DNA from 2 places in the Allocatenococcus thiocycli genome. Region 1 is predicted to be linked to the other one. Evidence: predicted binding sites of a transcription regulator. Region 1 holds the regulator's gene; the other holds the start of a gene.
The links. Region 1 encodes MetJ, which represses methionine synthesis genes. Its sites were predicted from a motif close to TTAGACNTNTANANGTCTAA; they were not measured.

Region 1 (16,401 bases):
TGGTATCTGCTGCTTGGGTAAATCTTCCGCCCCATAATGCCATTGCGTCTCTCCTGATGACTATTGCTAACTCTAAAGTACTCTAATTAGTGATGACTAAATTGATGGTCATTTGCTCACTTTTTCTTATAGGCCAACGTTACGGCAATTTGAAGAAAAAATAAAGTATAAATTCAATATTTTTACATATCTATTCACGATAATTTAGTTTCATACACATAAAAACGCGTTGAAAACAAAAAGACCTGCCAATCAATGGCAGGTCTTTTTAATCAATGATGAAATATGCTTATTTCTTCTGGCTGTTCAGAGCGCGGATACGGCTTGATAGTGAGTAAAGACGGATGAAACCACCAGCATGGCTTTGGTCGTAAACCTCGTCTTCACCGAAGGTTGCAAACTCTTCTGAGTACAGGCTGTTGTCAGAACGTTTTTGAGTAACCGTTGCCTGACCTTTGTATAGCTTAACAACCACTTCGCCATTCACATCTTGAGCAAGCTCTTCTGAAGCCGCTAGGATTGATTTACATAGCGGCGTGAACCAACGACCATCGTACACAAGGTGAGAAGCTTTAAGACCTAGCTCTTCACGGAATTCGAATGATGATTTGTCTAGCACTAGCTGCTCAACGGCACGCAGTGCTTCCATCATGATGGTGCCTCCCGGAGTTTCGTAACAACCACGAGACTTCATACCCACCAAACGGTTCTCTACGATATCGATACGACCAACACCGTGCTTCGCGCCTTTCTCGTTTAGGTAAACTAGCGCATTGTATGGCGTCATTGCTTCGTCATCTACTGCAACCACGGCACCTTTCTCAACTTTTAGCGTCACGTATTCAGCTTCGTTTGGTGCTTGCTCTGGATCAACTGTCCATACCCAGCAGTCTTCGTTTGGAGCATTCCAAGTGTCTTCTAGTACGCCACCTTCAGTCGAGATGTGCCACGCGTTCGCATCACGTGAGTAAATCTTAGTCAGAGACGCTGAACAAGGAATGTTACGCTCAGCCAGGTAATCCAGACATTGCTCACGGCTGACTAGATCCCATTCACGCCAAGGTGCGATAACATGGAGATCCGGTGCTAGTGCTGCGAAAGCACCTTCAAAACGAACCTGGTCGTTACCTTTACCAGTACAACCGTGACACAGTGCGTCAGCACCCACTTTACGAGCAACTTCAACCTGCGCTTTGGCGATGATTGGACGAGCCATTGAAGTACCTAGCAGGTATTTACCTTCGTAGTAAGCGCCTGTTTTTAGTGTTGGGTAAACGTATTCCGCTACCATTTCTTCTTTCAGGTCAGCGATGTAACACTCAGATGCACCTGATGCTTTCGCTTTTGCTTCAATGCCTTCTAGCTCTTCTGCGCCCTGGCCTACATCGGCTACAAACGCCACAACTTCACAGTTGTAGTTCTCTTTTAGCCACGGGATGATTACTGAAGTATCTAGACCGCCTGAGTATGCGACTACTACTTTATTTACGTTCACTTTGCTCATTTTTTTCTCCAAATTTAACTGGCTCTGCTCTCGGCGGTCAGTGCCAACTACTTCCTAATGTTTAATTCTTTAAATTCTTTACTGCGACGTTATTGAGGCAGAAATTGCGTACCGATGCTGTGACCAGCAAATAGCTGCTCCAGCTTCTCAGGGTAACGCCAGGTTGCTACTTCGATAGGACGACCAAGATCATTGGCAGCCTCCAAAGCGGCTTTAACTTTGACGATCATGCCGTCAGTGATCACATGACCTTCGATCAATGCATCGGCTTCTTTTTCAGACAAGCTTTTGATCAAGTGACCTTTGCCATCCAAAACGCCGCTTACATCTGAAAGCAGAACCAACTCCGCATCCAGTGCACCAGCAACCGCAACGGCCGCCTGATCCGCATTGACGTTCATCAGTTGACCTTCTTTTGTCAGGCCAATTGAACTGATGATTGGCAGCGCGCCAGTGTTTAAGATCGCTTGGATCAGTGTTGAATCACCCGGAGAGGCTTTACCTACTGCGCCCAACTCCGGATCGAGTTCTTCCACCTGACATAAACCGCCATCCGCTAAGCTCATGCCCACTGCGTTAAGACCGTCTGCAATCGCCTGACCTTGTAGTAACTTATTGGCTGTACCCGCTAGTGCTCCGGCAATAACTGGAATTTGATCGTATGGCGTCACGCGTAATCCGTGCTTCTTTACGGTTTCGAGCTGCAACTTGCTCATTAGCTCGTCCACCAAGTAGCCACCGCCATGAACGATGGCGATTTGTCGCTGCGCCGAACTTTGATAGGCCGCGATGGCACCAAAAAGTTGGCTTAAGGTTTTTGTGCAAGATAAAGCTGCACCGCCTAGCTTAATGACTAATGGAGCTTGATTGGTTTGCGTCATTGCTTTTCCCTCTATCAACGACTACAGCAACGCTGTCAGTTCTGGGTAACCGTAATGAATATTTAAACATTGCATCGCTTGACTTGATGCACCTTTGAGTAGGTTGTCGATGGCAGAAATCACAATCACGTGTTCGCCTTGAACCTTCCAGCCGATATCGCAGAAAGGCGTATTTTCAACATCCTGAATACGTGGAATACCATCGCCTTTTAGACGTACCGCAGGCTTGCCTTGATACGCTTGTTCGAACGCCTGAGTCACTTGCTCTGCAGTCACACCTGCGGACAACTTCATTGTGATGGTGGCAAGAATGCCACGCTTAAAGTTGCCCAGATGAGGAGTAAAAATCACATTACAACCCAAGTGTTGAGCGATCTCTGGTTGGTGACGGTGGTTGAATACTCCATAAGGTTGCAGGCTCACTTCGCAGAAGCTGTTGGTCATCGACGCTTTTCTGCCTGCACCAGACACGCCACTCGTCGCGTTGATCACTGGCCATTGTTGAGTATCCAATAAACCACCTTCTAAAAGGGGCTTGATGGCCAATTGCGATGCTGTTGGGTAGCAGCCAGCTACCGCAACTAAAGGAGTGTTTTTAATTGCTTCGAAGTTCCACTCCGCTAAGCCGTACACCGCTTTATCTAGCCAGTTGTTAAATTGATGCTTGAAGCCATAGAACGTGTCGTAAAAGCCTTCGCTCTGAACACGGAACGCGCCAGATAAATCGAAAACCTGACATCCGGCATCAAGGAAAATTGGGGCGAGGTCATGGCTGACTTCATGTGCTGTTGCTAAAAACACCACATCAGATTCTTCAGCCACTTGTTTTGGATCGGTTAACGGATTCACGGGCATATCGATAACGCCAGCTAACTTGCCATGCAGTTGGGCAATACTTTTTCCTGCATCTACACTGTTGGCGGAAACGTATAAACCTGATAGCGTGAGTTCTGGGTGTTTGTTAACCATTAAAGCTAACTCTGCGCCGGTGTAACCGCTGGCTCCGATAATCGTGGTTTTTAGCATTCTATAACATCCGTAAACTTAAAGGCTCAAGTGACTATTCATATTTAATTTTTGCTATATTTTGATTTTTTATTCATTAAATATGATTTAATATGTGTTTTACAGTTTTGTGCTCTGTCTGTCAATAGGAGATTTGAAGAATCCATGCAATTACCAACGTTTCTAGAGGTCTATGAAGGACTCATCAGCACCTCTTCGATCAGCTCCACCGACCCAAAATGGGACCAAGGCAATGCCAAAGTCATTGAGAAACTCGCTTCCTGGTTCAAAGATCTTGGGTTCAGTGTTGAGGTGGTCGAAGTCGAACCAGGCAAACACAATATGATCGCACGTATGGGCGAAGGCGAAGGTGGCCTCCTTTTAGCCGGTCACAGTGACACGGTGCCATTTGATGAAGGGCGCTGGAACTTCGACCCGCATAAACTGACTGAAAAAGACAACCGCTTTTACGGTCTGGGTACAGCAGACATGAAAGGCTTCTTTGCCTTCATTTATGAAGCCGTCAAGAAAGTCGATTGGAGTAAACAGAAGAAGCCACTTTATGTTTTAGCGACCTGTGATGAAGAAACCACGATGTTAGGTGCTAGACACTTTACCGCTAATGCGCCGTTTAAACCGGACTACTGCATTATTGGCGAACCGACCAGCCTGGTTCCAATTCGTGGCCATAAAGGTCATGTCGCCAACGCCATTCGTGTGACGGGTAAGTCAGGTCATTCATCCGATCCTGCGCTTGGTGTTAACGCCATTGAGATCATGTATGAAGTGATGTTTGCCATGATGCAGCTGCGCGATAAGTTAATAAAAGAGTACCACCACCCGGGTTTTGCTATCCCTAACCCCACATTGAACTTGGGCCATATTCACGGTGGTGACAGCGCAAACCGTATTTGTGGCTGCTGCGAATTGCATTACGACGTTCGCCCATTACCAGGCATTAGCTTAGATGGTCTGGAGAACATGCTACGCGGTGCTTTAAAAGAAGTGGAAGCCAAATGGCCGGGACGTATTGAGATAGTACCTCTGCATGAATCCATTCCGGGTTACGAGTGTCCTCATGACCACCCGTTCATTGGTGGCGTAGAAGAACTGTGTGAAACCAGCTCTCAAACCGTGAACTACTGTACAGAAGCGCCATTTCTACAGGAACTGTGCCCAACCTTGGTACTTGGACCGGGCTCTATCGATCAGGCCCACCAGCCAGATGAGTTTCTTGCTTTTGATTTTATTGACCCGACCATTGATGTACTGTCTAAAGCAATGGTCAAATACTGTTGTTAGCGAAATAAAAAGACAACATACCTGTACAGCTCCGATGAGCTGTACAGACGATTCTTTATCACCACAATGAGTTAACCGTTAACACTAATTTAACTTGTTATTTTGTAATTAATTTTCATTTATTAAGCCATAGGCCTAGTAACTTTGCTCTAAATCAGGAGAGAAGCGGAATAATTACAAACATAGTCGGCTTTATTTGACTAGAACTGGTGCTTTTCGCTAGATTGGTGTCTTAACAAGGACAATGGATGTAGTTTTTTTACGAGGCAGGACGACAATGAACGAGAAATACGCCGCACTCAAAAGCAATGTGCGCATGTTAGGCCACTTACTGGGTAATACCATTCACGATGCCCATGGCGAAGAAATCTTCGAGAAAGTGGAAACTATTCGTAAATTATCCAAATCAGCCCAAGCAGGAAATCAAGCAGACAAAGAAAGCTTGATAGAAGAAATTAAACACCTTCCTGATGAGCAATTGACACCAGTCACTCGAGCTTTTAACCAATTTCTAAACCTCACGAATATTGCTGAGCAATACCACACGATTTCACGTCACTGTGAAGAGCACATCTGCGAACCAGACGCGATCAACTCGCTATTTTCTAAACTGGTACAAAACGATGTTAGCAAGCTTGATACCGCTCAGGCTGTACGTGACCTGAATATTGAACTGGTACTGACGGCTCACCCAACTGAAATCACTCGTCGCACCATGATCAACAAACTGGTGAAAATCAACGAGTGTTTATCAAAGCTAGAGTTAAGCGACCTTTCATCGAAAGAGCGCAAGAAAACTGAACGTCGTCTGGAACAGCTGATTGCCCAAGGCTGGCACTCAGACGTCATCCGCCAACAACGTCCGACACCGCTTGATGAAGCGAAATGGGGCTTTGCTGTTGTAGAAAACTCACTATGGGAAGCCGTACCTGAGTTTTTACGCGAGATGAATGATCGTCTGGAATCTTATCTTGGCGAAGGTTTACCAATCGACGCACGTCCAGTGCATTTCTCCTCTTGGATGGGCGGCGACCGTGACGGCAACCCGTTTGTTACGCACAACATCACGCGTGAAGTTCTGCTTCTATCGCGTTGGAAGGCGGCAGATCTTTATCTAAATGACATCAACGAACTGATCAGTGAACTGTCGATGACAGTCAGCAACGATCAAGTGCGTGAACTGGCTGGAGATGATCAACACGAACCATACCGTGCGATCCTCAAGCAGCTTCGCTCTCTGCTCAACGAAACCAAAGATATTCTTGATGCGAAGATCAATGGTCAGAAGCTGGCAGTCAAAGCACCACTACAAAAAGTAGAACAGCTTTGGGAACCTCTATACGCGTGTTACCAATCACTACACGAGTGTGGTATGGGTGTAATCGCTGATGGTTCACTGCTAGATACTCTTCGCCGCGTGAAAGCATTTGGTGTTCACCTAGTTCGTCTGGATATTCGTCAGGAAAGTACTCGTCACGCAGATGCACTATCTGAGTTGACTCGCCATCTTGGTATTGGCGACTACCAGCAGTGGAGTGAGCAAGACAAGCTTGCGTTCCTAACTAATGAGCTGGCTTCCAAACGCCCACTTCTACCTCGTGACTGGGAACCATCTGAACCAGTTCAAGAGGTTTTGGACACCTGTAAGATCATTGCAGCACAATCTCGTGAAGCATTCGGTGCTTACGTCATCTCCATGGCACGTACCGCGTCAGACGTTCTGGCAGTTCACTTACTGCTACAAGAATCTGGCTGTCCTTACCGCATGGATGTCTGTCCTCTGTTTGAAACCCTAGACGACTTGAATAACGCTGAGTCAGTGATCAAACAACTGATGGATATCGACCTATACCGTGGCTTTATCCAAAACCACCAAATGGTCATGATTGGCTACTCTGACTCTGCAAAAGATGCGGGTGTTATGTCTGCAGGCTGGGCTCAGTACCATGCAATGGAGTCTCTGGTTAAAGTTGCTGAAGAGGAAGGCGTGGAACTGACATTATTCCACGGTCGTGGTGGTACGGTTGGTCGTGGTGGTGCTCCTGCGCATGCTGCGTTACTGTCTCAGCCACCTAAGAGTCTTAAAGGTGGCCTGCGTGTTACCGAGCAAGGAGAGATGATTCGCTTTAAGCTGGGTCTTCCAGACGTTGCCGTAAACAGCTTTAACCTATACGCCAGTGCGATTCTGGAAGCGAACCTGCTACCGCCACCAGAGCCAAAACAAGAGTGGCGTGATCTGATGGAAGTACTGTCTCAGGTGAGCTGTGAAGCGTACCGTAGCGTTGTACGCGGCGAACCAGATTTTGTACCTTACTTCCGTCAGGCGACCCCAGAACTAGAACTCGGTAAACTGCCACTGGGATCGCGCCCTGCGAAGCGTAACCCTAAAGGTGGTGTCGAGAGCTTACGCGCCATTCCATGGATCTTCTCATGGAGCCAAAACCGTTTGGTTCTGCCAGCATGGTTAGGTGCCGGTGAAGCAATCCAGTACTCGATCGACAAAGGTCATCAAGCGTTACTGGAAGAGATGTGTCGTGAGTGGCCATTCTTCTCAACGCGCCTTGGCATGTTAGAAATGGTGTACTCGAAGTGTAACATCGATATCTCTCGCTACTACGACCTGCGCTTGGTTGATGAGTCACTTCGTCCATTAGGCGAAAGATTACGAGAGCAGCTTCAGAAGGACATCAAAGCGGTTCTGAATGTAGAAAACAACGAGAACCTGATGCAACATGACCCTTGGGGTCTGGAGTCCATCCGCTTACGTAACATCTACGTTGAGCCATTGAATATGCTTCAAGCCGAGTTGCTGTATCGTACACGTCAAAATGAGGAAGCATCAGCAGACCTTGAAGAAGCGCTGATGGTGACTATTGCGGGTATCGCGGCAGGTATGCGTAACACAGGTTAAAATAGCCTGTTACTTGTAACAGATTATGATATAAAAGGCTGAGCAATCGCTCAGCCTTTCTTATATCCATCAAATTGAACAGCAATTAACCAGATAAACACCCTAAAAACACCCCAAAAAGAACCAATGAATCAGAATAAATAACCACAAAAATACATTACTGAGTATTATGTTAGTTTTTTAGTGTTATTCTTTCCTAGTATTCCACTTCATGCTTATTATTTATATACTACTCGCCTTGCTGAGAGCGAATAAATCCAACCATATCAGCTCCAGCCTCGATGGGTTCCACCCATCTTTCTAGGTGATAAACGGCTTTAAGGTGACAGGACCAACATTTGTTGGTGCTACTTATGCATAAAAAACTCAAAACGCCATTAAGAGCGCAGCTGAAAGTATAAGTAGCTTGTTTACAAGTTTATTGACCATTTGGATTGAAGACATGTCATTACCACACGTAATCTTAACTGTGCTTAGCACGCGCGATGCAACCGGTTACGATATCACAAAAGAATTCTCAGCTAGCATTGGTTACTTCTGGAAAGCGAGCCACCAGCAAGTTTACCGTGAGCTAAACAAAATGGCTGAGAAAGAACTGGTTACTTGCGTACTAGAGCCTCAAGAAGGCAAACCAGACCGTAAAGTGTACTCCATCACAGATGCTGGACGTAGCGCACTAGGTGAATGGTTTGATCAGCCAACTGCACACCCAACAGTTCGTGACGAGTTCTCAGCGAAGCTGATGGCTTGTGCTGTGCAACCGTCTGCACCTTTCCGTGAGCAACTATCTGAACTGGTTGAAGAGTCACGCAAACTGGTTTCTCACTACAAAGAAATCGAAGCTGCATACTACGCGACGCCGTCTACTCTGGATAAACAAGCACGTCTGGAGCGCCTGACACTACGCCGCAACCTTCTACTACGCGAAACGTGGATCACGTGGGCAGAAGAAGTGCTAACTGAACTTGAAGTTATCGGCTAATCCACTTCAAACAGCTCATAGCTTAACAACAAAAAAGGCTTGCCATTGGGCAAGCCTTTTCTTTTTCACTCACGTTTTAGACTGCAACTTGAGGACGTACACCCAAGGTGTGGCACAACGCGTAAGTCATCTCAGCTCGGTTTAGCGTGTAAAAGTGGAAGTCTTTCACACCTTCACGGCTCAGTACACGCACCATATCAATCGCCTGACTTGCACCAACTAATTGACGAGTTACCGGATCATCATCCAAACCTTCAAACTGCTTGCTCATCCAGCCTGGAACTTTTACGTTATTCTGCGCAGCAAAGCGAGACGCCTGTTTAAAGTTCGAGACTGGCAAGATACCCGGTACGATTTCTACGTCGATTCCAGCGACAACACAGCGGTCACGAAAACGTAGGTAAGACTCTACATCGAAGAAAAACTGAGTAATCGCTCGGTTCGCACCTGCATCCACCTTACGCTTAAGGTTTAGCAGATCAGCCTGTGCACTTTTTGCTTCAGGATGCACTTCTGGGAAAGCCGCAACTGAGATATCGAAATCATGACGAGACTTCAACAGTTCAACCAGATCAGACGCGTACATATCAGGAGCACCGCCACCTGGTGGGATATCACCACGTAGTGCGACGATATTTTCGATACCGTTGTTCCAGTAATCATCGGCAATCTCAATCAATTCTTCACGAGTCGCATCGATACAAGTCAGGTGCGGTGCTGCCACTAAGCCTGTTTCTGATTTGATTTCTTTGATGATGGAATGAGTTCTGTCACGTTCGCCTGAGTTAGCTCCGTAAGTAACTGATACAAACTTAGGCTTGAGTGTTTTTAGACGGTGCACAGAGTTCCATAGCGTCTCTTCCATCTTTTCATTGCTTGGCGGAAAAAACTCAAATGAAACATTAATATTGTCTGACAATTCAGCGATATTCTGGTTTAAGGCATCGATATGGCCTGCGTGCGTGTAACCCATCTTACTCTCCCTGTGGCAACCCGCCACGAAATCAAATTCTTAAATCGACGTTTAGACGTCTATATGTCTACAGAATGTATTGAATACGATTTAATGTCAACCTTGTGATTATGAATTTTTTTCACGTTAATGATGAGGATAGTTCAAGTTGATTATTGGCTAATATTTATCCACAAAAATAGTTCACCAATAACGGTTCTGAGATTAATTATGGCACCAAGACAGGAATAAAAAACCCCGGATGAATTCCGGGGTTTTGAATGTTTAGAACAGCCCAGCAAGGCGGTTTAGATCGGACTGAATCGCCCCTGCCGTCACTTCACGTCCAGCGCCAGGACCGCGGATAACAAGCGGGTTGTCTTTGTACCACTTGCTCTCAATAGCAAAAATATTGTCGCACGGCAGTAGGTTAGCCAGCGCATGCTCACGGGACAAGGCTTCGATGCCGACGGTCGCTTTGCCATCTTTCTCTAAACGCGCAACGTAGCGCAGTACCTGATCGTTTTTCCGCGCCTTGGTCAAACGTTCTTGCAGAGTCTGGCTCAGCAGCGCGGCATTATCAAAAAACTCATCTAAGCTCAGCGTGCGCAGTTCTTCAGGAACTAACGACTCTACCTTTACGCTTCCCGGTTCGATATCCAGACCAGACTCACGCGCCAAAATAACCAGCTTACGCATCACATCAGAGCCATCTAAGTCAGAGCGAGGGTCAGGTTCTGTTAATCCTTGCTGCCAGGCTAAATCCACTAACTCGCTGAATGGCACTGAGCCATCAAACTGTTGGAATAACCATGAAAGCGTACCGGAGAAAATACCAGAGAGTGCAATAATCTCATCACCACTCTCACGAAGATCGCGCACCGTATGGTTGATTGGTAACCCGGCACCTACCGTCGCGTTATACAGCCAGTGACGTCCAATTTTGGCAAACGCATCCTGGACCTGATGGTAATATTGACTATCAGCTGAACCTGCGACTTTATTCGCCGAAATTAGGTGAATGCCTTGCTGAGCGATATCAACGTAACATTTCGCTAATTCCTGACTGGCGGTGACATCGAGAACCACAGCTTCATCGTAGTCCTGCAAAGCACCAAGACGAGATAACCAAGAGCCGTCGTTTGCAATACTTTCGTCATTGAAGCGTGCTGAAACACTGGATGCATCAATGCCTTGGCTATCAAACCAATACATTTGGCTATCAACCACCGCGACTAAGTCAAAGCTCATGCCATGACGTTTTTCAAGTTCATTCTTCTGTGAAGCGAATAAACTCAGCCAGCTCGAACCGATATTCCCTTTACCGCATAATGCGACAGCAACGCGCTTCTGTGCCTGAAATAACTGGCTATGAACCGTCTGTACCAGTTCTTCGGTATCAGTGTTACGTAATACTGCTACCAGACTTAAACCAGACTCCGTCTCAGCGATAAATTCCACCGGAGAGTGTTTCAGCTTTTGCTGAAAACCAAAACAGTGGTTGGCATTAGTTGTCACACCAGCACCTACGGCAGCAATCAGAGAGTAACCATCAGTGAGGTTAATCTCCGCATCCAAATCAGATTCCTGTAGATACTTGAGTGCACCGCCAGCAATTTCTGCTGTGTATGCCAGTCGTAATATCTGCTGTTCAGGCTGAGCTTCAAATGCCAGTGGCTCCAACTGAACGCGTTTTAGGGATTCCAGAACATCACTCTGTGCTTTCTCAAAGTCATGTCCATGCGCAAATGCTAGCTGAACCAATAGCACGTCATCCAGTGAGGTGATGATTTTCGCCCCACGACCAGAAGCCAGAACTCGCTCAATGCGGGTCGAACCTGACTCTGGCAGGTAACTGCATTTAAGGCTCAGGTCCATGGTACTTTGAGCCACAGGCTGCAAGGTTCGGCTGTGCAGTACTGGCGCAGCTAAACGAGCCAACTCACTCGCTTCATCCAGTCTTAAGAGTGGTAATAAACATGCATCTGATACCAAACGAGGGTCTGCGCTATAAACGCCCGCTACATCACTCCAAATCGTCACTGTGCTCACTTCGGCAAGCGCACCAATCACGGTTGCAGAGTAGTCTGAACCGTTGCGGCCAAGCAGAACAGTTTCACCGTTATCGTTTTGTGCCATGAAGCCGGTAATGATCACACGCTTGTGACTATGTTGTGCCAGTGCCTCTTTGATAAGCGGGTATGAACGAGCACGATCAACTTCTGGTTGAGTGCCCGCTTCTGCGCGCAGAAACGCTCGCGCGTCTTGCGCTACAGCAGGCAGTTGCTTTTGCGTCAGTAAAGCAGCCAGTAATCGAGAAGACCATACTTCTCCGTGGCCTAATACCGCCGCCTTTTGCGCTTCGGTCAGCGGAGAGGTCAGTTCCGCCAATGTACTGAATTCATCTTGTAAGGAGGCAAGCAGCTGTTCTTGCGCATCTCCCTCTAATAACTCTTCAATGAGACTGATTTGAAACTGTCTCAAGCTCTGCAAAGCTTCGTGCGCAATTCGACCATCTTTTTCTAAGCCTTCAAGGAACTCAATCAGGCGGTTGGTTGTTTTACCTGCTGCAGAGACCACCACCAAGTCATTTTCTGCAGAGTATTCCTTGAGAATTCCCGCTACACGTAAGTAACACTCTGGGTTTGCCAGGCTGCTACCACCAAACTTGTGTAGCTGACGTTGTACAGTCATTATTAACTCCTATTGCTGTGCAGATTTAGTGAATGCTTGTTCTAGGTCGGCAATAAGATCTTGTGCATCTTCTAGCCCTACAGAAAGGCGCAGCAATTGCTGTGATACACCCGCTTCAGCCAAGGCTTCTTCACCCATCGCGCGATGCGTCATAGATGCTGGGTGACAAATCAAGCTTTCTACCCCGCCCAGAGACTCTGCAAGTGAGAACAACTGAAGCTCTTTGACAAAGGCTTTAAGCTGCTCAAACGAGCCCGCAAACTCAAAGCTCAACATAGAGCCAAAACCAGACTGTTGCTTTTTAGCAATCTCATGGCCAGGGTGCTGTGGAAGACTTGGATGATAAATTTTCGCCACCAAAGCTTGCTTCTGCAGGTAAGCCAGCACCTGCTGTGAGCTTTCTTCATGCACTCGCATACGCGCACCCAAAGTACGAAGACCTCTCAAGGTCATGTAGCTATCAAAAGGTGTGCCTGTCGCCCCAATACAGTTGCCCCACCACGCTAACTCTTCTGCATGCTCTTCCGTTTTAGCGATAATCACACCACCAATCACATCTGAGTGTCCATTGATGTATTTCGTTGTAGAGTGAATAACAAAGTCAGCACCTAGCTCTAATGGCTTCTGGTACACCGGTGTTAAAAAGGTATTGTCTACCGCGACTAATGCGCCAACCTGCTTCGCTTTTTCACACAAGACAGCAATATCGACAACACGAACCAGAGGGTTAGATGGCGTTTCTAGCAGAACCAGTTTTGGTTTCTGTGCTAATGCCGCATCCAGCGCCTGTTCGTCAGTTTGATCGACAAACAGCACCTTGAAATCGCCTTTGTTTGCACGAGTGTTAAACAGACGATAAGTGCCCCCATAACAGTCGTTTGGCGCAACAATAAGATCATCAGGTCCAATAAAAGCAGACACCCATAAGTTCAGTGCGGACGTACCACAGTTAGTGATGACAGCCCCTTTGCCAGACTCCAGCTCAGACAATGCACTTTCTAATAATCCACGGTTTGGGTTACCAGAACGCGTGTAATCGTACTTAGGCACTTCCCCAAACGCAGGAAAGCCGTAATTCGTTGAAAGGTAGATTGGTGGAACGACAGCATGATATTGAGTGTCAGACTCAATACCGGTGCGTACAGCAATAGTTGCAGGCTTACGGGAGCTCATGGGTGTATCCTTTCACAGGTGATGACTTCTAAATGGGAATGCGCTATATCTAAATGGTCAGATTCAATGAATTGCACACTTCCCTTACTGTTCTTGTCACTTTACTCGTCAAAAATTAAGACGTCAACACTTCTAGACGTCTATATGTCTTTGCTTATGGCAGTAAATGCAGCTAAAATCAGCACCTCAATTAGTTTTTAACCTATTACAAATATGAAGGTACGCAATGGCTGACTGGAATGGCGAATACATTAGCCCATATGCTGAGCATGGAAAGAAAAGCGAACAAGTAAAAAAAATCACTGTATCTATCCCGCTGAAAGTTTTAAAAGTGCTAACTGATGAACGTACTCGTCGTCAGATCAATAACTTACGCCACGCAACCAACAGCGAACTCCTATGCGAAGCATTCCTACATGCGTATACGGGTCAGCCACTTCCAACGGACGAGGACCTTCGTAAAGATCGCCCTGACGATATTCCGACTGAAGCAAAAGCTCTGATGACCGAAATGGGCATCGAATTTGAGTCATTTGACGAAGAGTAATTAGGAGCACGTTGAATACACCAAGCGGTGATTTAGCGCCTAATACTAAAAAATGACATAAAAAAAATGGGACGCCATCGCGTCCCATTTTTTGTACATCATTTAAATCTTTGTCTTACTCTGCCATGTAGTTTTCAGGCATTTCAATACGAGCAACACCAGAGTCAACGGCTGCTTGAGCAACAGCTTTTGCAACGCGAGGCAGTAAGCGAGCATCCATTGGCTTTGGAATGATGTAGTCAGTGCCAAACTCAAGCTTATCGACACCCGCCGCTTTCAGTACCGCTTCTGGTACTGGCTCTTTCGCCAATTGACGAATAGCGTCAACCGCAGCAAGTTTCATCTCATCGTTAATTTCGCTTGCACGCACATCAAGCGCACCACGGAAAATAAATGGGAAACACAGTACGTTGTTTACCTGGTTTGGGTAATCACTGCGGCCCGTACCCATAATTAAGTCATCACGAACTTCATGTGCTAGTTCTGGCTTAATTTCAGGATCTGGGTTTGAACATGCGAAAACAATTGGCTTATCCGCCATCAGTTTTAATGCTTCAGGTGGAAGCAGGTTTGGACCTGATACGCCAAGGAACAGATCAGCACCTTCAATCACATCTTCTAAAGTACGTTTGTCGGTGTTATTTGCGAATAGCTCTTTGTACTCGTTAAGATCATCACGGCGAGTATGAATCACGCCTTTACGATCCAACATGTAAATCTTTTCACGCATCGCGCCACATTTGATCAGTAGTTCCATACACGCTACTGCAGCCGCACCTGCACCAAGACAAACGATCGTAGAGTCTTCAAGCTTCTTACCTTGCAGCTCAATGGCGTTCAGCATGCCAGCGGCCGTTACGATAGCGGTACCGTGCTGGTCATCGTGGAATACAGGTACATCACAACGTTCGATAAGACGCTTTTCAATTTCGAAACAGTCTGGCGCTTTAATATCTTCAAGGTTAATACCACCGAAGGTATCAGCAATGCTTGCTACGGTATTGACGAACTCGTCGATCGTGCGGTGTTTTACTTCGATATCAATAGAATCAAGTCCAGCGAAACGCTTAAACAGTAGCGCTTTACCTTCCATTACAGGTTTAGAAGCAAGCGGACCTAAGTTACCCAAGCCAAGAATCGCGGTACCGTTAGAAATAACGGCAACCATGTTACCTTTCGCGGTGTACTTGTATACATTGTCTGGGTTTTGTGCGATTTCACGTACAGGCTCAGCTACACCAGGGCTATATGCTAATGCAAGATCACCGGCGGTTTCTGCGGGTGTTGTCAGCTCGACTGCAATCTTCCCTGGGGTTGGGTATGCATGATAGTCAAGGGCTCGTTGGCGCTGCTCTTCTTCGGGAGTTACTGCTTTGTCTTCAGACATGTGGGCGTTTCTCTTTTTATTTTTTAGGTAAGGGGGAATAAATTCTAATGGATAGAAGTCAATCTTCATAGGTAAGATTGCGAGCAATATCCTTAAAAAATCGATATTAAAAGAGATTAGACCAGATAAGCAGGAAAAGCACCCAACTTTTAAGTCAGGTGCACTGCTGTAAGCATCAGATTTGTAAACATAACGAGGAAATTGCCGAGATTATTCCTCATCGACATACTGCGCTTGCAGATAATTTTCGATGCCAGACATCTCGATTAAGCCAAGCTGAGTCTCAAGCCAATCGACATGTTCTTCTTCATCTTCGAGGATATCCTGAAACAGATCACGTGAAACGTAGTCTCGAATATCTTCTGCGTAAGCAATCGCATCTTTTAGATCAGGAATAGCGGCCATTTCCAGTTTAAGATCGCATTCAAGCATTTCTTTGGTATCTTCACCGATCATCAGCTTGCCGAGATCTTGCAGGTTAGGTAAACCTTCTAAGAATAGAATACGTTCAATGAGATGATCGGCATGCTTCATTTCATCAATAGACTCGTGATATTCCTTATCAGCCAGGTGCTTTAAACCCCAGTCTTTATACATACGAGCATGGAGAAAATACTGATTAATAGCGACGAGTTCGTTACCAAGTATTTTGTTGAGATGTTGGATTATGATTGGATCGCCTTTCATTGACTAGCCCCTCCTCTATTTAGGCTTCATTTAAATGTAGAAGCAAATGAGAAGGTGTCAAAAGGCTCAGCGCTTTCACCAGAGCAATTACAGTGATTAGCTAGCTTGTTTTAGTTCGGTGTAGTGTTCTGCTAAAATTTCTTTGGCTTGTCGAATGCACTTCCCGCATTGGCTACCCAAAGCTGTACATCGCTTTATCCCCCTGATATCCGTTATGCCTTCATCAACTGCCAACTTCCTAATTTTCTTGTCAGAAACACCATGACAAAGACATACAAACATACTCAAAACCCATAAACAGTAACTATCGAAAAAACAATATAAACAAGAATAGTTCTTGTTACCAGTCGTATTGAAAGGTCAATTCAGAACATTT
Region 2 (16,401 bases), on a different contig from region 1:
TTTGCAGCCCGACTCATTGATGCTGGCCATGAATGTGTATTAGTTGCAAGGGGTGAGCACTTAGAAGCATTACAAACTAATGGACTGCATCTGGAGCACCCTGACTTTCAGTATCATTCTTCGGTTGAAAGCACTGACGTGGCAGGATTATGTCAAGGCTATTCTTGTGACCATTTTGATTTGTTAATCCTTGGCGCAAAAAGTGGCGCAACAAGTTCAATGCTTGATGAAATGAAGCCTTGGTTAGCACAGGGAAGCACGCCTGTGTTGTCCATTCAAAACGGAGTAACCAATGAGGAACACATTGAGCTGCAAGTGGGACGCGAAAGAACAATTGGTGGGTTAGGAAATTATATCAGTGGCCATATTGAAAGTCCGGGACATGTAAAAGTACAAGGAGCGGGACAAATCGAGTTTGGCGCGTGGCCGCATACAGAAAGTAATCCAGCAATGGCTGAGCTTTGTCATACATTAGAGGCTGTTTTTAACGGTGCAGGCATACAGACTCGTCTTTATGAAGATGTCCGTTATGCGCTATGGCGAAAACTCGTTTTGAATAATGGTGTCAATCCTCTGACCGCATTGACGGCTCAAAAAACAGGTTTTGTAACTACAGACCCTATTTTAAGTCGTACCGTTCGCAACATGATGGAAGAAACGGCTCGCGCTGCAAATGTGGCAGGCGTAAAAATATCCGCTGCTGATGTAGAAGAAATGTTTGATTTAATCAGCAATTTTGGCGACATCAAAACTTCCATGCAAGTTGATATGGAACGTGGTCGTAGTTTGGAAGTAAACGAAATCTGCGGGCCGGTGATCGAGTATTGTCGAAAAATCAGCCAACCTGCAGAAACGACGGAACTGATTTACAGGTTATTGGTAAACGCCGACGAGTTAAACATAAAACCCATACAATTCTGACGTAAACCTATCGGACTAGTTGACGGCAACAAAGCCTGAAACATCATCTGCGCCGATATCGCGTTTACAAAATCAGGCCGGTAGTAATTTGAGAGTAAAAGTCCTCCTAACTAACAAAGGACATCCAATGATGTCCTTTGCCTTACACATCTCTAGTTAGGCTTTTTCTGCCGCGATGGCTTGTGCGCTACGTTCTAGAGTCAGTTGAATGCGTTCACACATACCAGTCAGTATGTCTTTCTGTTCCTGCAAAAAACCAAATTCATCCAGTCTCGACAACAGTGATTCATTGGCAAGCTGAAACCTCGGGTCTTCTTTACCATGAAAAGCGCTAAGGTACGCATTCGCCAGCGCCTCCTGCCAGAATTTCAAAGATGAATCCAATTGATTATCTGCGACTCTTCGAATAATACGATGCAATCGCATGGAAACATGACCAAAATTTAATCCGGTTAACGCCAGGTCTGTAACGTTTCTCTCTGAACTGAGTGCTTTATCATAAGTCGAAATTCTTAATAACCGATCCCCCATTCGCGCATTGAACCACTGCTCTGGCGCGGCGTGCTTATCCATATCAATAAGATCACGTTGAGTCGCTTTCATCAGGCGCGACTGCATGAGTGGTAAACTTGGGCCTGTGACTAATTTAAAAATCCAGTAAAGCACCGTTACACCAACAAAAATGGCCATTCCATTACTGATCGTCGTGTTAATGGTTAGTGCCCGGGTCATATCTGTACTCGGCATAACGAAGGTAGTAAACGGGATACAGATACCAAGACCGTACGGTAAGGTTGCTCGATTCGCTAACGCCAGCAGACCTAAAAAGTATGGACCAGCCAGTATGAGCACTAGCAGCTCAAAATCTTTACTGCTTGCCGCGACTAACGGTAGTGCAGAAAAAATGGCCAATGGTAAGGCGATAACAATACCGACCAATAACCGCTTCAATACTGTGGTAAGAATAGCCATCGGTAAGCGAGCCATCATAATAGAAAATACCACAGGCAGTATCATAATCATCATGACCGAGGATGAGCCCGTCCCCACCCAGAGCCCAGCGCCAACCAGAAATAGCAACACACTGCGAAGCCCGGTAGAAATTCCGACCAACGGATCACGATGGCTTTGAAAACTCGGTGCATTCAAATTGATTGTCTCTTTGCTGGATAACTTTGCATAACCTTTCAGCAAAACAATCAACTCAGCACTCAACTCAAGAGCAATCTTAAGTAACCGTTTTTGCAGCGGCGTTTTCTCACTAACCTGATTGGCATATTCCATCTGCTTGCGGCGCAGTGACTGGACAATAGCGTAGCACTCATCATAATCTCTTGAGGTTGCTATTTGCGTAAAGCTCATCCGCATCGAGTCCAGTACTGGCTCAAGAACCTCGCCGACAAGCTCCGGATGGCGACGTTGTAAACGCCCGAATATCTGCACCAGAGCCAATAGCGACAACACGCTATTACCAATCGCATTGGCAGCTCTGCTTTGGCCTAAACCTTCCGGCCCTTCAAAGCTCACTGCACTAGAGTCATCACTCAGAGCCGTCACCGATTCGAGTATACTATCGATTGTCTGGTGACGTTCCTGGTGAGTACCATTTTTATCCAGCTCAATGACTAAATAGTCTAACGTCTGGTTAATCACGTTCCTCGCGTTGACTACCAGGCCATCTTTCACTTTCACTGGCCAAATCAATTTACTGACCAGAGTCGCACAGATAACACCAATGACTATCTCACTTATTCGGGCCTGAGCAATGTCGAAAACGCGCTGGCTGCTCGCAATCTCTGGCTGAATCATAACAAGCAAACAGACTAAACACGCTGTCATGCCAGCCATCGCAAAGGCGTAGACTAAATTCTGGCGGCGCACCATTGCTGATAGCCCAGAGTTGATGCCCAACCAGAGCGCCAATAAGCCGAGTGCTATTTCAGGGTAAGGTGCGAACCATTGAAGAATCGTGATACCGACAAACCCGCCAACCAATGTGCCGATAATCTGGTACATGCCTTTTTCAACAACCAGACCACCCTCAGGGCGGATTTGCAGAAATACCGCACCAATTAACGCCCAATACGGTCGGTCCAGATTCAGAAACATGGCGATGTACAGAGACAGCGCCATCGCAATCACGCCTTTGATAGCAAACTTTATCGCCTGTTTGTCAGGGGAAATTAGACTATTAAACAGTGCTTGCATGGTTACTGCATGTTCTCATCTAAATGAATAGAAACGGTCATCCCGGCACTAAGATTTAAATCATCAGGGTAATCATCCAATTGGATATCCACCGGGATTCGTTGCGCTAAACGGACCCAGTTAAAGGTCTGCTGAACCTGAGGTAGCAATTGGCTGTTAGCGGTCGTGTTACTGTCAGCAATCGCGTCACCAATACTCGTAACCGTTCCGGTTAATGCTTTACCGCCACTCATTAGGGTGATCTTTGCCTTCTGGCCAAGTTTGATCAGTGGAATTTTTGTTTCTTCAAAATACCCCGTCACATAAAAAGAGTTCGCTTTGACTAATGAAAGTACGGATTTACCCTGACTGACATAATTACCAACGCGAAGAGTCAAATTGATGATACTGCCATCCGCTGGCGCTTTGATAACGGTACGATCTAGGTTGATTTGGGCACTGGCAAGTTGGGCCTGCGCCAGTTTGTAATTGGACTTGGCGAGTTCCGTAGTGATACGAGCGCTTTCCGCCGTTTCTTCACTAATCAATTGCTTATTGGTTAATGTCTCACGACGTGAGTACTGATGTTTTGCTAATTCCCATGCATATTTTTTATTTTCAACCTGAGCTTCCAGCTCGGCTATCGCCGCTTTATAGCGAGCATCGTCAACGGTGAAAATAACATCGCCTTTTTTGACATCCTGATTGTCACTGACCTCAACATCATTAACCCAACCAGAAACATCCGGAGCAATCGTTATCACGTGAGCCCTTATTCGTCCATCACGGGTCCAAGGCGAATACAGATAATGTTGCCAAATCCAATGGCCAAGAATAACGGCAATAACCAAAGTCGTAAGTGTGAGGGAGATGCGAACGAATTTTCCCATAGATGATTAGCTCCCAAATAGATAAATGACTAACGCGAGATAGCAGACATACAAGCTGACTTCAAACCAAGGTGCCTTCCACAGTTTTGCGTATAAGCCTGATTTATGCAGCACAAAACGCGTACTCCATGACAGTAAAAAAGCAAGAGGCATAAAAACCACCAACGGACTAAACAGAAGCCCGGCAAAAGCTAACTCGTCAAACATAGGGCATAGTTCTCGATTCTTGGTGTTGGCTTGATAAAAACGGATTGTTAGAAAAGCTTAGTACATTCACTATACAACCCAATGAATGTAAAAAAAATAGCAGATTAAACAGGTTACAAATGACGGCCTCAGTGATCTAGCCTATCGAGAAAAAAGAGGCTCAATCCCCGTATAGTTTCACTTATCCAAATAAAAAGCCCCCAATAATCGTGAACTATTGGGGGCTTCAAAATGTTAAACCACTACTTGGCATTAACAGCTAAAAACGATTCACTAACTCATCGCAGGGATTAACTGAGGTTTGTACAAACAATCTTCACCTTGCGGTCTGGTTTTAAATCGGCGGTGTAACCACATGTATTGACTAGGGCTAGCCATAATCGACTCTTCAACAATTTTATTGATAAAAATCGCCGCGTTTCTGGTATCACCTTTAGGAAATCCGTCAACTGGCTCCCTGATCGTTAATGTGTAATGGCCATCATCCCCTCTTACCATGGTAAACGGCACAATCGCACAATCTGTTGCATCAACAAGTAAACTGGTGCCTGTTGTGGTACAGGCGTTTTTGACAGCAAACAAAGGCGCAAAGGTCGATCTTCTGGTTCCATAATCATGGTCAGGCGCATACCAAACACGCTTGCCGGAATTCAATGCGTCCAGCATTCCTCTAACATTTTTACGATCGATCAAAGTACGATTAGAACGCGAACGACCCTTGTACTGAAAATAGTCAAAACAAGGGTTGTTATTCGGTCGATAAACACCCATTCCAGATTTTTGAATGCCAAATGCACGTGCACCCAGCTCTAAGTTCATGGAATGAACGGCAAGCATCAGCACCCCTTTGCCGTCCTTTTCTAACGCTTCTAGGTGTTCCATCCCTTTTATCGTTACGTGTTTATTAACCCTGCGATCCGACCAGAACCAAGCCATCGCTGTCTCAAACAGTGCAATGCCAGAATTATCGATGTTGGCCTTCAGTATCGCTTCTCGTTTGCTCTCGTCCATCTTCGGGAAACAGAGTTCTAAATTGCGACGAATGGTGACCTGACGCTTTTTCATTAATCGCATGGCCAAACGGCCAATGTTACGTCCCAGGAATAACTGAAATTTGAAAGGAAGAAGGCTAAGTAAATACATCACCCCGATGATGAGTAGAGTTCCCCAGTACCGAGGCATTAGGAACCGAGCCTCGAAAACAGGCTCTTTTTGTTTGTTCATGAAAGAATCGCCAGATGTGCCCATCTATAAGTAATTAAAGTTAATGATAATTGCATAAACGTTTATCATTGTTTGCACTTCAAAAAAAGTTAAAGCGCGGGTATTTTATGGATCTTCGACACACTACACAGGGAACCCAAACTGACTTCGAATTAAATTGTAAAGGCGACAAAAGATTTGAGCACGTTAACATTGGTTAGAGTAAATTACCTACATACTTTCATGAACTTTTGAATAAATAGAATTTTCCTACCCGAAAATGCAGCGCATACGCTTTCGAAAGGACGATAAAGAAAGGTGTTAGAAAAATGTGTTGGAAAAACAAGCTAGAAAACTGTGCCACGCTATTGAAAATAGTCGCGGCACAGTGAAAGCATTAATGTAGCGTATTAGCCGCTTTGTGATGCTCCTGAGAGATAACAAAATAGATATGCATATCAATAGGCTCAGGAGTATTAAGTAGCATCTTCCCAACCTCACGCTGAAAGTGTCTGTAGTCTCCAAGCTCATCGATTAAACCCAGCTGTCGATAACTCGATTCACTACTGAACATGCCATAAGCATATTGGTGATGGTGGATATCTTTCTGCTTATCGTAACCAAGTTGCAGCAAGGCAATATCAATTTCATCGGGCGCATAAGTGCTTTTATCGCCAAACATGCTGAGCAGTAAACTGGGAACTTCTTGAGCGATGCTCTGGATTTTCGTTTTTCGCTTAAAAATACCGAACATGGTGTCCTCCAATGACGATTCATCTCAAACTGCAAACCACAGTATTATTTTGAGATGGATAAGTTTTACATGACTCGAATTTTGCTTACTCAGTCAACAAAGCCATATTAGCGTGATCACATAATGACCTTCAAATACAGTTCACTGTGTTTCAATGATGTCTCATCAAAACTTCTGATTTAGTCACAATTAGCCGGCCATGAAGGTATACCAGACACGAAAAGCGCAGATGTATTTATTGTTCAGATCAATGCGCAGGCATTAAACTTGTTTTAAGTCACATTTCGTATCGACATCTATAACGATTTGAGTTAGCTTTAGATGTATAGACGTCTAGATGACTAGAATTAGGGAGAGAAAGTCGTGCCAATTAGAATTCCAGATCAATTACCAGCAACTGACATACTAAGGACAGAGAACATCTTCGTGATGAGTGAGACTCGAGCGGCTAGTCAGGAAATACGTCCGTTGCGAGTACTGATTCTGAATTTGATGCCTAAAAAAATTGAGACTGAAACGCAGTTTTTGCGTTTGCTTTCAAACAGTCCTTTGCAAGTCAATGTCGAATTATTGCGGATTGATGATCGCCCGAGTAAAAATACGCCTACCGAACATCTGGACAATTTTTATCGTCAATTTGAGATGGTTAAAAATAAAAACTTTGATGGCTTAATTATCACAGGCGCGCCACTTGGCCTAGTACAGTTTGAAGATGTGCTTTATTGGGACCATTTAAAAACAATCATGGAGTGGGCTAAAGATCATGTCACCTCTACCCTTTACGTATGTTGGGCAGCTCAAGCCGGGTTAAAGTTACTTTATGACCTGCCTAAAAAGACGCGTAAAGAGAAGCTTTCAGGTGTTTACCACCATCAAATTCATAACCAGTATCATCCAATATTACGCGGCTTTGATGACACGTTTTTGGCTCCGCATTCTCGCTATGCAGACTTTTCACCTCACTTCCTTGAGGAACATACGGACCTGGATATCTTAGCGACTTCAGATGTGGCTGGCGTTTACCTAGCGACAACCAAAGACAAACGAAACGTATTTGTGACGGGCCACCCTGAATATGACTCTCATACTCTCCACAATGAGTACATTCGTGATTTGGGCGAAGGAATGGAGCCAGCAATTCCGGTGAATTACTACCCGAACAATAATCCAGACAATGTTCCGAGTGCAAGCTGGAGAAGCCATGGTCACTTGCTGTTCGCAAACTGGCTAAACTATTGTGTTTACCAACAAACACCGTACGATCTTGACCATTTCAGTGAGTCTGCTTTCACTAAAGATGACTAATCCAATGCGTTAACTTTGTGAACCGAGCCGCCATATGGCGGCTTTTTCATATCAGATTGCAAACCCGCTCGCATAGTAATTTTTCGTCAATAGGTTTTTATCTCGCAATTCTTATCATGCTGTGAGATTTAGGGATACAGGGACGAGAAATGAAAACGATTAAGCTGGGCACACTTTTGCTGATAACTCAATTTTCACTGCTGGGATGCGTTACCGTAAAAGAAGACGGCTCTCCGATCGTTAAGCCCGACCCTATCGCTATGGCAGAGTCCCGTATCGCTCTCGGCTTGGGTTATCTGGAAGGTGGCAGCACTATCCGTGCTCATGACAATTTGCGACAAGCGCTTACTCACGCACCTAACTACTACCGTGCACAACTTTCTATGGCTCACTATTACGAGTCCGTCGGCGAAGAGTCAAAAGCCGAGGAAATGTATAAACGGTCACTCAACCAACATGCCAAAAACGGTAACGTGCTCAACAACTACGGCACGTTTTTGTGTAAACGTGGAGAATATAAAAAAGCAGATCTGATGTTTACACGAGCCATTGAGCAACCCTACTACTATTTGATCCCCGCGAGCTATGAAAACGCCGCGTTCTGCTCTCTTAAATCCAAAGACAACGATAAAGCAAGATATTACTTTACTCGCGCTATTGAGCACGATCCTCACAGACCAAAATCGATACTGCAACTCGCGAAGCTGGAAATAGAGTCGGGTGACTTTACCGATGCCAGAATTCGATTAATGCGATTCAATCAAATGTATGGGGTAAAAAAGCCCTCATTACAACTTATGGTTGAGCTAGAACGTGTGGCTGGAAACGAGGCTCTGGAAAAAAGGTACAGAGCACAACTCGACCAAATGTAACAAATCAGATGAATCAGTTTGAAAGTCCCTGTTTTAATAGGGAGTCTATTTGAAGTCTTGTCACACTTCTATTCTCTATTTAGTCAGAGTTCTGTTTACCAGCCTAACTATTTAGTTATATAAACTACACTTTTCATATCAACCTTTTGAATATGGAAGTGTACTGTGAGCGGAATTTTTTCCTGGGATAACTTGTCTGTAAAGCAAAAACTATTTGGCTTAGTTCTTTTGCCAATTATGCTATTGCTTATACTGGCAGGCCAGCACGTACACCGCCTTTCAACCCAAGCCCAAGAATTACATAGAGCACAACGATTTACTGACTATATCGATATCGTCTCCTACCTTTACGACTTACCTAATAATCCGCAAGTTAGCGATAAATCCGAGGAAGCGCAGCGACTCACTCTTGAGCTTAAAAAGTGGACGCCTGCGATTTTCGGGTCAAATGCCGAAATTTCTAGTCTGTTGACGAGCTTTGAAGAAGCGAATGCCTCATTACTGTCTGTCAAAGAAAATGATGATCGACTGGACGCTATAGAATGGCGAACGGATCTTTATGAGCAGATCCTTCTGAGCTTAGATCAAATCTACTTTAATAATATCAGCCATGAAACCAGTAACGATCTGTCTTCTATTCTCCAACTCGAATGGCTTATGTTTTGGTCGACCAAAGAGCATCAACTTAGCCATTTCCTCATCCAGTCAGTTGAACAAGATCAGCACTACGACTCGGATATTCGTGACGAAATTAAGTCACTGGTTCAGAACCAGCAGCTATTGATAGAGCGCTTCGTGACACTGAACGCCAACCAAAAGCAGGTCAACTTGCTCATTGATACCTTTACCGACGATGTGTTTCGAATAAGCCAAGAGTTTCGAACCAGTTTGCTTCAAGAACAAGAACTTCAGATGCTCAGCCCTCAACAAATTTCTGACGGGTTGGAAGCGCTCAACAAACGTCTCTCTCTCATCCACGATATCGACAACAAAATTGAGCAGCAGCTGCAAGCGAGTATCAGTCAGTCGATCACCAGAACAACTCAGCATCGTTTAGTCTTTATCGCTGCCATCTCGCTCGTTACTATCTTAGTGATTAGCCTGACGATACGACTAATTCGTAAAGTGACCGGAAATTTAAATGTCGTCCTCGAATTCCTTGCTCGCGAGAGTTATAACTCAGATTCACCGCTATCCGAATTGATAAAAGGCAAAGATGAGCTCAGCAGATTTGCCCGTGAAGTCGATAAGCTCAGCTTTGAGCGCGAGCAAACCAAACTGAAATTAACCCAAGCGAAAGAAGACGCAGAAAAAGCAAAAGATGAGGCGATCGAAGCGAGTAAAGCCAAAAGCAGTTTTCTGGCTAACATGTCACACGAAATACGAACGCCGTTAAATGGTGTCATTGGCATCTCCGAAGTCTTGTCAGATACGGCTCTGACCGCGGTACAACGCGACTACGTCGATACGATAGAAACCTCATCACAACTGTTGCTGGGCCTTATCAATGACGTATTGGATTTTTCTAAAATTGAATCCGGTATGCTTTTAATTAGTCCACATTCAACGTGCATTCGCGAGTCAATCTACGACATCGCCTCCATCATATGCCCTAAAGCGAAAGAAAAAGGCATTGATGTAAAAGTCAATATCAGCCGAAATACGCCATACCATGTCATGGTTGACGATCACCGCTTGCGCCAAGTCATCATGAACTTTATGTCCAACGCAGTAAAGTTTACGGAACAAGGTTATGTACGGCTTTCGGTTACCACTAAGACGCTCACCGACTCTTGCGCCACCATTGAGTTTGCCGTTGAAGACTCTGGCATTGGGATTGATGAGCAACAGCAACAAATTATTTTTGCTCCCTTCGCTCAAGAAGATAACTCTACAACACGACAATTTGGAGGCACTGGCCTGGGACTCGCCATCAGTACTCAACTTGTGGATTTAATGGGAGGAACGATACAACTGGAATCAGCGAAGGGACGCGGAAGCCGCTTTTTCTTTGAAGTGACCGCCTCGGTGGCTCAGCAACAATTTACTCCTCACCATACGTTAAACCAAAGTCAGATTTGGCTTGTGTGTGATGACGCCGAATTAGAAATGAAACTCCGTGATGAATTGAGCGTCTATCAGATCGACATTCATCAGTCGGTCAATAAACTCAGCGCCTTACCAACCTGGATTAACGACAATGAAAATATCATCATTGTTTACGCTGAGGGCGCACCCAATGTGGCGATCACAACATCCGATTATATGCGTAGGCTTGAAAACCAAAACATTCGCATCTGTTTGATTAAACATTTGCATAGTGACCAATTTGATTTTGGCAAAGTGGTCAGCGTCATTATCACTCAGCCACTACTCGGTCAACGCCTTCTCGCAGCACTTGAAAGATGTGAAGCAAGTTTCTCAGAACCTAACTCACTTCATTCTGCTCCCCTTCACGTCCCCACATTGCCGAACGTCTTGATTGTGGACGATAACACCGTTAATCAAAAGATAGCAGGCCTGCACCTGACTAAAGCGGGGTTTAACTTTGATGTTGCTGAGAATGGTGTGGAAGCCATCGATATGTTCAGAAAGCACCAATACAGCTTGATACTGATGGATTGTATGATGCCAGTAATGGATGGTTTTGAAGCAACCGAACACATTCGTCAAATTGAAGCCAGTGAACAACGACCTTTTCGTATCCCGATCATCGCGCTCACCGCGAGCGTGGTCGATGATGATATTCAAAAATGCTTAGCTGTTGGAATGGACGACTACATTCCAAAACCCTTTAAAGCCGACATGTTAAAGGCGAAGTTGGATAAAGCATTTGGTCTTCGCTTTAAGAAACCTTTGAGCGCCGAGCATATACCAGAAGTAAAAGACGTAACCGAAACCTCACCTTTGCCTGCTCAACGTGTGGGTGAGCCAACGATTAATGCTTTGTCACTGAAAACAGAACGAGTTTTGCTGGTAGAAGACAACCGAGTCAATCAAAAAGTGGCGTCGTTACTGTTGGATAAGGCAGGCTATCAATATGAAATTGCAGAAAATGGCCAGGTAGCCGTGGAAAAATTCCAGCAAGATTCCAACTTCGCCGTCATATTGATGGACTGCATGATGCCAGTGATGGACGGGTTCGAAGCGACAAGGCAAATTCGTGCTTTTGAAAAGGAAAACGGGCTTAAAAAAACCCCCATCATCGCGTTAACCGCCAGTGTCGTAGATGATGATATCCAGCGTTGCTTTGACTCAGGGATGGATGCCTATGTGCCAAAACCAGTGAGAAAAGAAAAGCTACTGCATCAAATCGAAACGATGATTTAGGTTAACGGCTTATGATGAGTCTCGGTCCTCGTTATCGCCCTTCCTCTTGGTTGCTTGCGACAAGCACGTTGATACTGGTTTATCTTCTGCTCCTGAGTGCGCCCTTGTACGCCGCTGATAACTACGCCATTTTTTCATTTAATTCAAAGTTTGATGCGCTAACAATAAACAAGGCAAGAAAACTCTACAGAGGTAAAACAAGCCTGTTACAAGGAGAGCGAGTTGAGCTTTCTGACTGGCCAGAAACGTCAACCGAACGGACAGAGTTTTATCGCTACCTTCTTAATAAAAATCTTGCCCAAATGAACGCACATTGGGCGAGTTTGTCGTTCTCAGGTAAAGCCCGCCCGCCCAAAGTCATCGAACAGCCAAGTATCGATGCTCTATTGGCATGGATGCAAGAACAACCCAATCGAATTGGCTACGCACCTGTAAACAGTCTGCCATCTAACGTCCACATTCTATATGTTGTAAGCTCGGAGAATTGATATGAAAAAATATCTGACCACAATACTACTTACCAGCATGGCTTTTCCGAGCATAGCAACCATTGAAATAACAGATAACCTCTCATTGAGTGGGTTTGGTTCAGCCTCCTGGGCGAGATCAGATAACCACACGCCGTTACTGATCAACCGATTCATCAAAGACGAAAGCTGCTTTGATTGTGATACAACGTTTGGTGTGCAGCTAGATTATTTCTCCGGTGCATTGCGTTCGTCAGTACAAGTGGTAAAAAGGCCACAAGATCACTGGAGTGACCCGCAGCTCGAATGGGCGTATCTTGCCTATACGTACAAAAACTACGATATTTACGCAGGCCGATTAAGGCTGCCCCTATTTTTAGCGTCCGAGTATTATTACGTCGGGCATGCGCTCACGCCCGCTCGTGCTCCCACAGAAGTGTATGATAGTTTACTCGGTATCACGGCCTATAATGGATTTTCAGTTCGTTGGCTTTATGACCTCAATGACAAAGCGATGATTACTGCTATGCCATTTGTAGGCTTCAAAGACGATAGCGATATCACCATCAATGACAACACAAAACTTAAAGTGGATGTGAATGATGTCGTTGGCATCAATGTGACGCTAAGTGGTGACCGCTATCGCTGGAACTTTGTTTATTTAAACGGAGACTACGACCAAACCACCATTCTTTCGAACGCCGAACAAGACATTCCAGGCCTTGGCACTATTGTGGTCGACCGTTTGACGCTTACAGAAAATGACTCAAAGATAGACCTGTATTCGTTGGGGGCTAAGTATGAAATAGATCGATTCACTATAGCGGCAGAAGCCCAAACCAGTGATATCTCAACCACTTGGTACGCCACCGCCAGTTATAATAGGAACAAATTCACACCGTACACTGTCTACGGGCAAATCTTCGATGAACATGAAAATAAAGCCGGAGATAGCTACCTTTTGGGATTGAGATATGACATCACATACAACGTATCTCTTAATGCAGAATGGCAATATTTTAAGGCGTTTGGTGATGGGTTAGGTACCTTCTCATCAATGCCGGAAGACGATAATTCCAACATGTATACGTTAATGCTCAACTTTGTTTTCTAGTTTTGCTTCTGTTGATTGGCACTTTTCTGCTTCATTTTGAGTTGCTTATCTTTTCGCCTTAACGCTCTAAAAAATTTCGACTCTTCGTGATACCAACCTAATACGCTAATAGGGAATCCCACCAGCATCATGATAAATAAATCCGCTGGCAACTGTTCAATGATATCCATAAAGGAGTGCAAGTCGCCAAAAATGAATAAACCAATTACTTTACCGACCAGCAACGCACAACAAATCATAAAAAACGACTTTAAGATGTAGTGCCATTTGCCTTTTTTACGTTCCTCTTTCCAGTAACTATATTTGTGCTCGCGGTTATACATCTCCCCTCCATACGTGACATTGTCACTCAGCACATAACCACTTGGTTTCAGTGCGCCACATCACTTTAAGCATAGTGTGAATAACAAGGCATTGCTGTCCAAACCAGCCGATCAGCCTAAATATTTTGGACAGCATTATGGAGAGCATGACGCGATGCAGGCTAGTGACAAAACAAGATATAACCCAAGCCTTTGCTCATGCAGGGTTAACCAGATGCGTTGTGGTTATTGCTTTCTAAACACCCAGACAGGGCCAATAAGAAGAAATTGTAAGTCTTCGTAAAATGAAGGCTTGGTTCCTTCTATTTTGTGCCCGATGAATTGCAACATCCAGAGAACACCAAAAATAAGTAAAGAGATATACAGAACCGGAAGTTGCAGCACTTCCAATGACCAGATTAAGCCAATACACGCCAATGTATAGCCCAGCATCATCATGAAGACACTGAGAGACAACCGGTAATAAAATATCCAAACAGGAATGACGGCTAACCATACCCAATTTATTTGATAACCGACGATAGACAATTGAGGAATCGACCAAATTAACCCAACGACAGAAAGATAAATGCCGGGCACGGCTATCGCGTGAATTTTTCGATTGATTGGGTTTTGATGACTTTCCCCATAGGCTTTAAGCCAGTCAGATAGTGCTCGCATAGCATTTCCCTCTTTGCCCTTATACTTTTTATATAGCCTGTACTTAATAAAGGCGCGAGTTTTTCTGAAACACGAGCTAATAATTCAATTCGGTCATGGTGATAAGAGCAAGATATCCGTCACTTTCTCCTGCCAATACTCTGATTTATCTGTGCTCTAACTACGCGAAACCTAACGAAGCACGCTGAGCTTTCGTCAACTTAGCAATGACAAGCTCGTATGAACGTTCACATAAATCCTGGATAAGTCCATCCTCGACATCTCCATTGAAATACACCGTGACCCAGTGTTTTTTATTCAAATGGTAACCGGGGGTGATATCAGTGAACTGAGAAGTCAGCACTTCACCATCCTCGGGTTTTACTTTTACACTGACGTAGTCTCGACCATCTCTTTGGGCAAGTATTGCGAACATTTTCCCTTTGATCTTAAAAACTAAAGCTTCAGGTCCAAACGGAAAGTCACTTTCCGCGCACATAAACGTATTAAGGTACGTTTCTAACGCTTTGATTTGCATCCCACACCTCGCAATTGATTTTATTCAAACTGTGGCAACAAGCTCTTTAATGCCTCATTAAGCTTTAACTTTTCTTCATCAGACAAGCCATGCATAAAGCCTCGTTGAACCTCAACATGTTCAACAATCAACTTATCGATAAGCATCAAACCCTTAGCCGTCAATTCAACCGTAACACTGCGTCTATCTTCCTTACTATGTTCTCTGACAATTAAACCTTTCGTTTCCAACTTATCTAAACGATTGGTCATCGCTCCGGACGTAAGCATCATTGACTCGATCAAGGCTGATGGCGTCAAACAGTATGGCGCTCCTGCTCGACGCAACGTCGCCAGTACATCAAATTCACCCATTTTAAGGTCATACTGCTTATGAAGCTCTGCGACTCGAGTCTCCATGTGTTTGGCAATTCTCATTAATCGCCCCATGATGGCCATCGGCTGTGTGTCGAGCTCAGGCTTTTCTTTAAACCACTGCTCTACCAGTCTATCAATTGCGTCCATTTCTTACTTCTCTCCAAAGCAACGCGGCTTGTCTAATTACTTTAACATGAAGATACTTTACAAAAAGTAACCTAAGGCGTATCTTTGCACTTAATTATCTTAACGTAAAGATATTTGACATGAACATTTTACTCGCCATGATCCCGGCGTTTTTCTGGGGCACGACTTATGCGGTTACGCAGTATACGGTGCCAGATTGGCCTCCTATTCTGCTGGGTGTCCTGCGCGCGCTGCCCGCGGGCTTACTGCTACTCGCGATAAAGCCGACATTGCCGAAAAAGCACGAGTGGAGAGCCCTGCTTGTATTAGGCACGATCAACATCGCGCTGTTCTTCTGCCTTGTCTTTGTCATGGCACTCACACTGCCTGCGGCGATTTCAGGCGTGGGTATGGTTTCATTACCCGTATTTGCGATGCTGTACAGTTGGGTGGTCTATAAACGCCGACCTAACGCGTTACAGGTATGCCGAGGCCTTGCTTTGGTTGTCCTCGCGTGGCTGCTATTTAATCCGGCAACCATCACACTGAATCCGGTTGGTTTGATTGCCATGCTTTCTGCCATTATGTGTATTGTGATCGGCAGCAGCGTTACTAAAGCACTCGGTACAAGAATGCATTGGTGGACGGTCCTGACTTGGCAGTTGATCATTGGTGGCGTGATTCTGACAATTGTTTCCGCTGTGATGGCTAGCCTTGATCCTGAGCCATATCTCAGTGCGGTACGACATACGTCGCTGGCTAACATCCTGGGGCTGCTCTGGGTGATCATTCTTAATACCGCATTAAGCTACACCATGTATGTCTGGCTTCTGCAAAGAATGTCTGTGGTTGACTTTACCTTTGGCAACATCATTAATCCGATTGCTGGTATTTTATCTGGCTTGTTACTGCTTGGAGAAAGCTTCACGCCTGTTCAATATAGCTTGATGTTGGGTATGATCTTGGTATCGCTACTACCACAACTTGTGATGAAATTTTTCAAGTAGGCATGGCCAACTTTATACCACTCTGGAAAATTAACTGATCAGGGAACAGGGGTCGATAAACAAACTCTATTTGCCATGGATGGCAAATCGAAGCCCCATGGATGGGTTCATGCGTGTTTGTTATCGATACCTGTTTTCTGCTTCTCTATCATTAAGTATGAC

Region 2: metA (homoserine O-acetyltransferase MetA) is a predicted target of MetJ. The motif match lies at 6,480-6,499, and genes of this name have one in related genera.

Annotation. Positions count from the first base shown of each region.
Region 1 is NZ_CAKLCK010000035.1:29,095-45,495, forward strand. Features, by position in the region: gene argH (argininosuccinate lyase) at 1-43, opposite strand, end outside; gene L9Q40_RS14255 (argininosuccinate synthase) at 290-1,504, opposite strand; gene argB (acetylglutamate kinase) at 1,594-2,385, opposite strand; gene argC (N-acetyl-gamma-glutamyl-phosphate reductase) at 2,407-3,411, opposite strand; gene argE (acetylornithine deacetylase) at 3,556-4,692, shown strand; gene ppc (phosphoenolpyruvate carboxylase) at 4,970-7,603, shown strand; gene L9Q40_RS14280 (PadR family transcriptional regulator) at 8,046-8,585, shown strand; gene metF (methylenetetrahydrofolate reductase) at 8,662-9,558, opposite strand; gene L9Q40_RS14290 (bifunctional aspartate kinase/homoserine dehydrogenase II) at 9,823-12,231, opposite strand; gene L9Q40_RS14295 (O-succinylhomoserine (thiol)-lyase) at 12,241-13,404, opposite strand; gene metJ (met regulon transcriptional regulator MetJ) at 13,631-13,951, shown strand; gene L9Q40_RS14305 (malic enzyme-like NAD(P)-binding protein) at 14,067-15,338, opposite strand; gene bfr (bacterioferritin) at 15,549-16,025, opposite strand; gene L9Q40_RS14315 ((2Fe-2S)-binding protein) at 16,122-16,307, opposite strand; partial or broken gene L9Q40_RS14320 (hypothetical protein) at 16,366-16,401, opposite strand, start outside.
Region 2 is NZ_CAKLCK010000051.1:119,359-135,759, reverse strand. Features, by position in the region: gene L9Q40_RS21395 (ketopantoate reductase family protein) at 1-921, shown strand, start outside; gene L9Q40_RS21390 (FUSC family protein) at 1,078-3,129, opposite strand; gene L9Q40_RS21385 (efflux RND transporter periplasmic adaptor subunit) at 3,132-3,998, opposite strand; gene L9Q40_RS21380 (DUF1656 domain-containing protein) at 4,005-4,205, opposite strand; gene L9Q40_RS21375 (LpxL/LpxP family Kdo(2)-lipid IV(A) lauroyl/palmitoleoyl acyltransferase) at 4,479-5,429, opposite strand; gene L9Q40_RS21370 (DUF6559 family protein) at 5,806-6,162, opposite strand; gene metA (homoserine O-acetyltransferase MetA) at 6,526-7,467, shown strand; gene pilW (type IV pilus biogenesis/stability protein PilW) at 7,617-8,339, shown strand; gene L9Q40_RS21355 (response regulator) at 8,505-11,669, shown strand; gene L9Q40_RS21350 (hypothetical protein) at 11,681-12,157, shown strand; gene L9Q40_RS21345 (outer membrane protein) at 12,159-13,250, shown strand; gene L9Q40_RS21340 (hypothetical protein) at 13,247-13,573, opposite strand; gene L9Q40_RS21335 (Mpo1 family 2-hydroxy fatty acid dioxygenase) at 13,799-14,233, opposite strand; gene L9Q40_RS21330 (MmcQ/YjbR family DNA-binding protein) at 14,394-14,750, opposite strand; gene L9Q40_RS21325 (MarR family winged helix-turn-helix transcriptional regulator) at 14,771-15,253, opposite strand; gene L9Q40_RS21320 (DMT family transporter) at 15,373-16,239, shown strand.